DNA from 2 places in the Streptomyces huasconensis genome. Region 1 is predicted to be linked to the other one. Evidence: riboswitches for the same ligand, from Rfam matches in the RefSeq annotation. Region 1 holds a riboswitch; the other holds the start of a gene.
The links. A riboswitch is a leader RNA that binds a small molecule or an ion and turns the genes downstream of it on or off. The one in region 1 is predicted to bind glycine.

Region 1 (4,406 bases):
GTGCGGATTGAGCCACAGGCCGTAGTGGTCGGGGTACAGGGTGCGGGCGACGTCGATGCCGCGCACGACTTCGTAGCTGCGGTTCCAGCCGCTGGCGGAGAGCTCCTGGGCGGAGGTCACGCAGGGGGCGTAGCCGAGGCCGTCGACCTCCATGTTCCCGTACTGGGCGTCGGGGGAGCCGGCCTGGCCGTGCCAGAGCAGCATCCACAGCTGGTCGGCGGCGAGCGCGCGCAGCAGTGCCTCGTACGCGTCGTAACGCCCCGGCGTCACTTGGCGCAGCAGCTGCTCGACCTGTCCCCCAGGTCTCGGCTGCGCTCGACCGGCGGAGACTCCATCGCCCGCGGCCGTGCCCGACGCACTCACCCGTAACCGCCCCTTCACGCCGAACCCGACGACTCGATGAACCCGTGACCCCACCGGACGGCATGGCGGTGCCCCGGCCGGGTCATGGAACCAGCTTAAGCGTCGATCCCGGCCCGGACTTGACGTATGTCACGTCGATCCGCGCGGACGCGCCGCCTCCGCCGCCGGGGGCAGGGGGGCGGCTCCTCAGGCTCCGCGCAGGTAGAACGGCCGCACCTTCGCCCGCAGCCATTCGCCCACCGGGTCCTGGGCCACGTCCAGCAGGACCAGGTTGACCGGCCAGGGCACCGGGGTGTGGGTGAGGGCGCGGGAGAGGGCCTGCATGGGGAGGTCGCGGGCGTCGCCCTCCCAGGTGGTCAGTTCGACGCCGACGAAGAGCGTCGGGTCGTCCGTCTCGATGGCGGCCAGGCAGCGGCGCGCGGTGAGCACGACGCCCGCCGCCTCGAACTCCCGGCCCGCGGCGGCCAGGAAGTCCACCGGGTCCTCCTGCCAGTCCGGCTCGAAGAGGCGGACCCGGCCGCCGGTGGCCGGCCCGTCCAGCGGGGTGCGGCCGGCCCGGCACAGTTCGGCCACGGCGGGCGGCGGCAGCGGGACGCCGACGGTGCCGTCGGGGTTCAGCGCGATGCCCAGCTGCGGCGGGAGGCCGCGGGCGAACTCGACGGCGGGCGCCACCGTGCACCCCATGCGGTCCGCCGCGTCGCCGAGGGCCTGGCGGAACTGCTGCTCGGAGGTGAAGACGGGGACGTACGCCTGTCCGTCGATCTCCAGGGTGGGCAGGTCGAGGGTGCCGCTGTCGGGGCCGCCGCCGTTGGGCAGCGGGACCCAGACGCGGCTGCGGCCCAGCACCTCGACGATGCGGGCACCCGCCGAGGAGGGGGCGCCGAGGGAGGCCGCGAGGACCTCCTCCAGTTCGTTGCCCGGCCATCCCATGTACGGATGGGCGTGTGCCTGCGCCGGAAAGTCCATCTGTCCCAACCCCTGCTCGCGACCGCTCTGCCTGCGGCTCGCACCCTAACGCCGCCGGTCCTCAGCGGTCGAAGGCGATCCCCCGCAGGACCTGCGCCGCCGCGCGGTCCAGCAGCACCGCGGAGCCGCAGCCGCGCGGCAGGTCGCCCCGCTCGGCGGCGGCCACGAGCCGCGCGATCATTCCGCGGTGCCGGGCGAAGGCGTACCGCGAGACGCCGCGGCCGCGCTCGCGCTGGCCCTGGAGCGCGGTGTCCGCCGGGACGTCGAGGAGGAGCAGGTGCAGCGTCCTGCCGCGCCGCGCGGCCTCCCGGGCGAGCCAGCGGCGCACCCACGCCTGGGTGCCGCAGTCGTGCACGACGACGCTCGTCCCCGACCGCAGGGCGCGGCGCAGGCCCGCGTAGTGCGCGAGGCGGACCACGGGGCGGTAGACCGCGTACGGCAGCCATCCCGGCATGCGGGCCGCCCAGCGGTCGCGGGTGTCCTGGGAGTCGATGCGGGGGCCGCTGACGGCCTGCCGCATGAGCGTCGACTTTCCGCCGCCGGGCAGGCCGGAGACGACGACCAGGTCGCCTTCGGCGAAGGTGAGGCGGTGCGGGCTGTGCCCGGCGCGCCGGCGCAGGTCACGGACGACGGCCACGGGGAGTCGGCCGCAGTCCTCCCGGAGCGGGGCGGCGGCCTGCTTCGGCAGCGCCACCCCCGTGGTAGTGGCGTAGACACTCGTCCTGCTGCGCACCGTGATCGGCCTCCCCATAGCTGTCACGTACTGCTTTCCCCGGCAAGTGTAAAGAGAAGGTAATGCGGCACAAGAGGATTACGCGACCACAGGTCCCCTCGGCCGGGGCCGCGTGCAATGATGTGCGCGCCAACTCCATACCGGCCGTTTGAATCCGCGCGGGAGAGTTCCCGGACCAGCACGTATGGGTCCGGGGCGCCGAAGGAGCAAGTCCCTCCCTTGAATCTCTCAGGCCCCGTACCGCGCGGGCGAGGCACATCTGAAAAGCGGGCCGGCAGCCGTCGGCCCCACCCAAGGTGCAAGCCGCGTGTCCCGCATGCCGGGACGCTCGCGGCGAACCTCTCAGGTTCCGATGACAGATGGGGAGGATCGACCTCGCCCGTCATGCCCTGGGAGTTTTCTTCATGAGCACTGCCCCCCGTCTGACCTCCCACCCGTCTCCCACCACCACCCCAAGCGAAGGCGCTGCGCGCCACAGCCCTCTTCAAGCCGTGCATCGTGCGCTCGGCGCGACCATGACCGACTTCGCGGGCTGGGACATGCCGCTGCGGTACGGCAGTGAGCGCGACGAGCACAACGCCGTGCGCACCAAGGCCGGCCTCTTCGACCTCTCCCACATGGGCGAGATCACCGTCACCGGCCCCGAGGCCGTCGACTTCCTGAACTTCTCGCTGGTCGGCAACATCGGCTCCATCGGGGTCGGCCGCGCCCGCTACACGATGATCGTCGCCGAGGACGGCGGCATCCTGGACGACCTGATCGTCTACCGGCTCGGGGAGGCCGAGGCCCCCGAGTACATGGTCGTCGCCAACGCCTCCAACGCGCAGGTCGTCCTGGACACCCTCACCGCCCGCGCCGAGGGCTTCGACGCCGAGGTCCGCGACGACCGCGACGCCTACGCGCTGCTCGCCGTCCAGGGCCCCGAGTCCCCCGGCATCCTGAAGTCCCTCACGGACGCCGATCTGGACAACCTGAAGTACTACGCGGGTCTGCCCGGCACCGTCGCGGGCGTCCCCGCGCTGATCGCCCGGACGGGCTACACCGGCGAGGACGGCTTCGAGCTGTTCGTCTCCCCCGGCGACGCCGAGAAGCTGTGGAACGCGCTGATGGAGGCCGGCACCCCCGTCGGCATGGTCCCGGCCGGCCTCTCCTGCCGCGACACGCTGCGCCTGGAGGCGGGCATGCCGCTGTACGGGCACGAGCTGACCGCCGAGCTGACACCGTTCGACGCCGGGCTCGGCCGGGTCGTGAAGTTCGAGAAGACGTCGCGGGCGGACTCCTTCGTGGGGCGCGAGGCGCTCGCGGCCGCCGCCGAGCGCGCCGAGTCCGCCCCGCCGCGCAAGCTCGTCGGCCTGATCGCCGAGGGCCGCCGCGTCCCGCGCGCGGGCTTCTCCGTGGTCGCCGACGGCAAGGTCATCGGCGAGGTCACCTCCGGCGCCCCCTCCCCGACGCTGGGCAAGCCGATCGCGATGGCGTACGTCGACGCGGAGCACGCCGCCCCGGGCACGCCGGGTGTGGGCGTGGACATCCGTGGTACGCACGAGCCGTACGAGGTCGTGGCGCTGCCCTTCTACAAGCGCCAGAAGTGACACCCCCGGCGGCGCTCGTCTCCCGCACGGCGGACGTGATCCCCCGCACATCTTTCCCGTTCCGCAGCACCCACCCGCGTACAGGAGAATTCAGGTCATGAGCAACCCCCAGCAGCTGCGTTACAGCAAGGAGCACGAGTGGCTGTCGGACGCCCAGGAGGGCGTCTCGACGGTCGGCATCACGGAGCACGCGGCCAACGCGCTCGGTGACGTCGTCTTCGTGCAGCTTCCGGAGGTCGGCGACACGGTGACCGCGGGCGAGACCTGCGGCGAGCTGGAGTCGACCAAGTCCGTCAGCGATCTGTACTCCCCGGTGACCGGCGAGGTCGTCGAGGCCAACCAGGACGTCGTGGACGACCCGTCGCTGGTGAACTCCGCGCCGTTCGAGGGCGGTTGGCTCTTCAAGGTCCGGACCACGGAGGAGCCGAAGGACCTGCTCTCCGCGGACGAGTACACCGAGTTCTCCGGCAGCTAAGGATCTCCCGATGTCGCTTCTGAACACCCCTCTGCACGAGCTGGACCCGGAGGTCGCCGCCGCCGTCGACGCCGAGCTCCACCGTCAGCAGTCCACCCTGGAAATGATCGCCTCGGAGAACTTCGCTCCGGTCGCCGTCATGGAGGCCCAGGGCACGGTCCTCACCAACAAGTACGCGGAGGGCTACCCCGGCCGCCGCTACTACGGCGGCTGCGAGCACGTCGACGTCGCCGAGCAGATCGCCATCGACCGGATCAAGGAGCTGTTCGGCGCCGAGTAC
Region 2 (4,406 bases), 4.6 Mb from region 1:
GTGATCATGAGCACCGCCAGCTCGTCGCGGTGCTTCTCGATCTTGGCGCGCAGGTCCTCGGCGTCGATCTCGCCGTCGTCGGCGGTCTTCACGACGACGACCTTCATGCCGGCCATGACGGCGCTCGCCGCGTTCGTGCCGTGCGCGGAGGACGGGATGAGGCAGACGGTGCGCTGGTCGTCGCCGTTGGCGCGGTGGTAGCCGCGTACGGCGAGGAGGCCGGCCAGCTCACCCTGCGACCCGGCGTTGGGCTGGAGGGAGACCTTGTCGTACCCGGTGACCTCCGCGAGCCGCTCCTCCAGCTCACGGATGAGCGTCAGATACCCCTGCGCCTGCTGGGCGGGGGCGAAGGGGTGCAGCTGCCCGAACTCGGGCCAGGTGACCGGCTCCATCTCGGTGGTCGCGTTGAGCTTCATCGTGCAGGAGCCCAGCGGGATCATGCCGCGGTCGAGCGCGTAGTCCCGGTCGGCGAGCCTGCGCAGGTAGCGCAGCATCGAGGTCTCGGAGCGGTACTGGTGGAAGACCGGGTGCGTGAGGTAGTCGTCCGTACGCAGCAGGTCCGCGGGCAGCGTGTCCGCGACCTCGGCGTCGAGCGCGTCGACGTCGGCCTCGACCCCGAAGGCGCCCCACACGGCGGTCAGCTGGCGGCGGGTGGTGGTCTCGTCACAGGCGAGCGAGACGTGGTCGGCGTCGACCCGGCGGATGTTGACGCCGTTCTCGCGGGCGGCGGAGACGATTCCGTCGGCCTTGCCGGGCACACGCACGGTCAGCGTGTCGAAGTACGCGCCGTGGACGACCTCGACGCCACCCGCCTTCAGGCCCGCGGCGAGCAGCGTCGCGTACCGGTGGGTGCGCCGCGCGATGGACTTCAGCCCGTCGGGGCCGTGGTAGACGGCGTACATCCCGGCCATGACGGCGAGCAGCACCTGAGCGGTGCAGATGTTGCTGGTGGCCTTTTCGCGGCGGATGTGCTGCTCACGGGTCTGCAGCGCGAGGCGGTACGCCTTGTTGCCGTCGGCGTCGACGGAGACGCCGACGAGCCGCCCGGGCAGGCTGCGCGCGAACTTCTCGCGCACCGCCATGTAACCGGCGTGCGGACCGCCGAAGCCCATCGGCACACCGAAGCGCTGCGTCGTACCGACGGCGATGTCCGCCCCCAGCTCGCCGGGCGAGGTGAGCAGCGTCAGCGCGAGCAGGTCGGCGGCGACCGTGACGACGGCACCCAGTTCGTGCGCCTCGTCGATCAGCGACTTGATGTCGCGTACGGCACCGGAGGCGCCGGGGTACTGCAGCAGGACGCCCACGACACCGCGCTCGGCGGCCTCGGCCGGAATACCGGTGCTCAGATCAGCGACGACGACCTCGACACCGGTCGGCTCGGCGCGGGTCCGGATGACGGCGATGGTCTGCGGCAGCGCGTCGGCGTCGACGAGGAAGACGCCGTCCTTGACCTTGCCCATGCGCCGCGACAGGGCCATGGCCTCGGCGGCGGCCGTGCCCTCGTCGAGCAGCGAGGCACCGGAGGTGGGCAGACCGGTCAGCTCGGCGACCATGGTCTGGAAGTTCAGGAGCGCTTCGAGGCGGCCCTGGGAGATCTCGGGCTGGTACGGCGTGTACGCGGTGTACCAGGCGGGGTTCTCCATGACGTTCCGCAGGATCACGGGCGGCGTGAAGGTGCCGTAGTACCCGAGCCCGATCATGGAGTCGAGCACCTGGTTCCGGTCGGCCAGCGAGCGCAGCTCGGCGAGCACCTCGGCCTCGGAGCGGGCGCCGGGCAGCTTCAGCGCCTCGGCGTTCTTGATCACATCCGGCACCGCGGCGGCCGTCAGCTCGTCGAGGGAGCCGTACCCGACCTGGGCGAGCATCTTCGCCCGCGCTTCCGCATCGGGCCCGATGTGCCGCTGCTCGAAGGGGATGCCCTGTTCGAGCTCGGAGAGCGGGATGCGATTGGTGGCAGTCATTGCGGAGGCCTCCTGGTCTGCGCGACCTACGAGGGGTACCACGGCGCGGGTACCCGGACGGCCTCCCCCTCTGTCATCTCAACCTGAGAGCTTCACCGGGGGACACCCGCGAAGGCGCCGTCCCGGCTTTCACCGTCGGTGAGGAAGGGGTTCGAACGTGCCCGCCCGTACGCCCGCCCTGCTTTCCAGAGTGACCTCGTCCGTGCGGTACGTGTGCCTGAGAGATTCCGGGGAGGATTTGCTCCTTCGGCGCCTCCGGAATCGTGACCCGGAGAGCTCTCCCGCACGGGGTCAGCAGCCAGCGCCAGCCTACCAGCGCGGACCTCAGCCGTTCCCTCGAGTGGCCGACTGCCCCGAAGTGCTCTTACGTAGTGAGTACGAGCGGACAAAGATGAGTGACGCCCACATCCGACCCCGCGATCAGCTGGAGGGCCCGTGCAGACCGACATCGATCCGCGCAATCTGATCGGCCGCAAGGCGTTCGACCGCAACGGGGCGAAGATCGGAACGATCGACGAGATCTATCTCGACGACGCCACCGGCGCGCCGGAGTGGGCGGCCATACGCACGGGCCTGTTCAGCCGCGACGCCTTCGTCCCCCTGGAGCCGAGCGAACTGGTCGACGACGGCACCCTGCGCATCCCGTTCGACCGCGACCTGATCAAGGACGCCCCGGACTTCGGCGTGGGCCGCCACCTCTCCCCCGCCCAGGAACTCCAGCTCTACCACCACTACGGCCTGGACACCACGCTCCCGCAGCGCCCGCCCCCGGACCACGACTTCGGCCACATCGCGGGCGCGGACCCGTCCTGACCCACGCCGGCGGCTCCTCCACCGGTCCCCGCCCGGCAGCCCTCACCCAGGGACGACCTCCTCACCCTCGACGCAGGACGGCGCTTCGACCACAGCGGGCAGCTCCCCCGCACGGCCCGGCCGCTCCACCAGTGGCAACGGCTCCGCCGGCTCCAGCAGCGGATCATCCGTACGGAACGTCCGCACCCGCCCCGGCTCGGACCCCGGCGTCTCGAAGCGCACCGTCACCCGCCCCAGCCCGCTGCCCTGCACCCACCCGTGCCCGTACTCGGCATGCCGCACATCGAGCCCGGCCGCCCAACGCCGCTCCACCGGCCCCACCGGCACCTCAGCACCCACCGCCTCCGGCTCCCCGGGCGACGCCCCTTCCGCCTCACCACCGTTGTCCGGCTCCGTCTGGACCTCACCGGACACCTCCGCGTCCGCCGCCGCCTGCGCGAAGAGGTCCTCCTGGGTGTAGTCGGCGAGTCCCGTGACGCCCACCCCCAGCAGCCGCACCCCTCCCGTGGTGTCCACGGACTCCAGCAGCCGCGCCGCGGCCTCCCGCACCACTCCGGGGTCGTCCGTGGGCCCCCGCAACGTCTCGGACCGCGTCAGCGTCGAGAAGTCGAACCGCCGCACCTTCAGCACGATGGTCCGCCCCGAGTGCCCCGCCGCCCGCAGCCGCTGCACACACCGGTCGGCGAGCCGGGCGACCTCCCCCCTGACCCGCAGCCGGTCATGGATGTCCACGTCATAGGTGTCCTCGACACTGACCGACTTGGTGTCCCGCTCCGCCACCACGGGCCGCTCGTCGCGCGCCAGCGCCATCGCGTACAACGACCCGCCGTGCGCCTTTCCGAGCAGCCGTACGAGTTCGTCCTCCCCGGCCTCGGCGATCTCCTCGACGGTGGTGATCCCGGCCCGCCGCAGATGGTCCCCGGTGGCAGGCCCGACCCCGGGCAGCGTCCGCACCGACATCGGCCCCAGCAGCGCCCGCTCCGTGCCCGGCGCTATGAGCCTGAGCCCGTCCGGCTTCGCCTCCTCGGAGGCGATCTTCGCCAGCATCTTGGACGCGGCGAGCCCCACGGACGCGGTCAGCCCGGTCACCGCCTTGATGTCCGCCCGCAACCGCTCCCCCACGGCCCTGGCCGACGCCTCGTCATCGGCGACGCCACCCGCCTCCAGATCCACGAAGGCCTCGTCCAGACTGAGCGGCTCCACCAGCGGCGACAGCTCCCGCAGCAGCCCCATGACCTGCTCGCTGATCTCGCGGTACAACCCGAAGCGCGGTACGAGATAGGCGGCGTTCGGCGCGAGACGGCGCGCCTGCCCCATCGGCATCGCCGAGTGCACACCGAACCGCCGCGCCTCATAGGAGGCCGTGGCCACGACACCCCGCGGCCCCAGACCGCCCACCACCACGGCCTTCCCCCGCAGGCTCGGCTTCGCGGCCTGCTCGGCGGACGCGTAGAAGGCATCCATGTCCAGATGCAGGATCGTCGGCGCGCTTCTCACATCTTTGATGCTGCCTTACGCCACTGACAACGCGCCGCCGACAGCGCCCCCGCCGACGGCTCAGACCGCCTTGTTGCGCCGCCTGGCCAGCTCATCGGCCGGGTTGTGGCCGACCAGCGTCTCACCGGTGTCGAC

Region 2: another riboswitch for glycine. It lies ahead of gcvP (aminomethyl-transferring glycine dehydrogenase); the one in region 1 lies ahead of gcvT (glycine cleavage system aminomethyltransferase GcvT).

The regions. Positions count from the first base shown of each region.
Region 1 is NZ_CP086119.1:5,698,070-5,702,475, reverse strand. Features, by position in the region: gene J2N69_RS26045 (enhanced serine sensitivity protein SseB C-terminal domain-containing protein) at 1-363, opposite strand, end outside; gene J2N69_RS26040 (enhanced serine sensitivity protein SseB) at 550-1,329, opposite strand; gene J2N69_RS26035 (AAA family ATPase) at 1,391-2,080, opposite strand; glycine riboswitch at 2,212-2,315, shown strand; glycine riboswitch at 2,316-2,431, shown strand; gene gcvT (glycine cleavage system aminomethyltransferase GcvT) at 2,467-3,651, shown strand; gene gcvH (glycine cleavage system protein GcvH) at 3,749-4,126, shown strand; gene glyA (serine hydroxymethyltransferase) at 4,137-4,406, shown strand, end outside.
Region 2 is NZ_CP086119.1:1,093,615-1,098,020, forward strand. Features, by position in the region: gene gcvP (aminomethyl-transferring glycine dehydrogenase) at 1-1,961, opposite strand, end outside; glycine riboswitch at 2,157-2,255, opposite strand; gene J2N69_RS04865 (PRC-barrel domain-containing protein) at 2,397-2,774, shown strand; gene J2N69_RS04870 (DNA polymerase IV) at 2,817-4,271, opposite strand; gene J2N69_RS04875 (MerR family transcriptional regulator) at 4,332-4,406, opposite strand, start outside.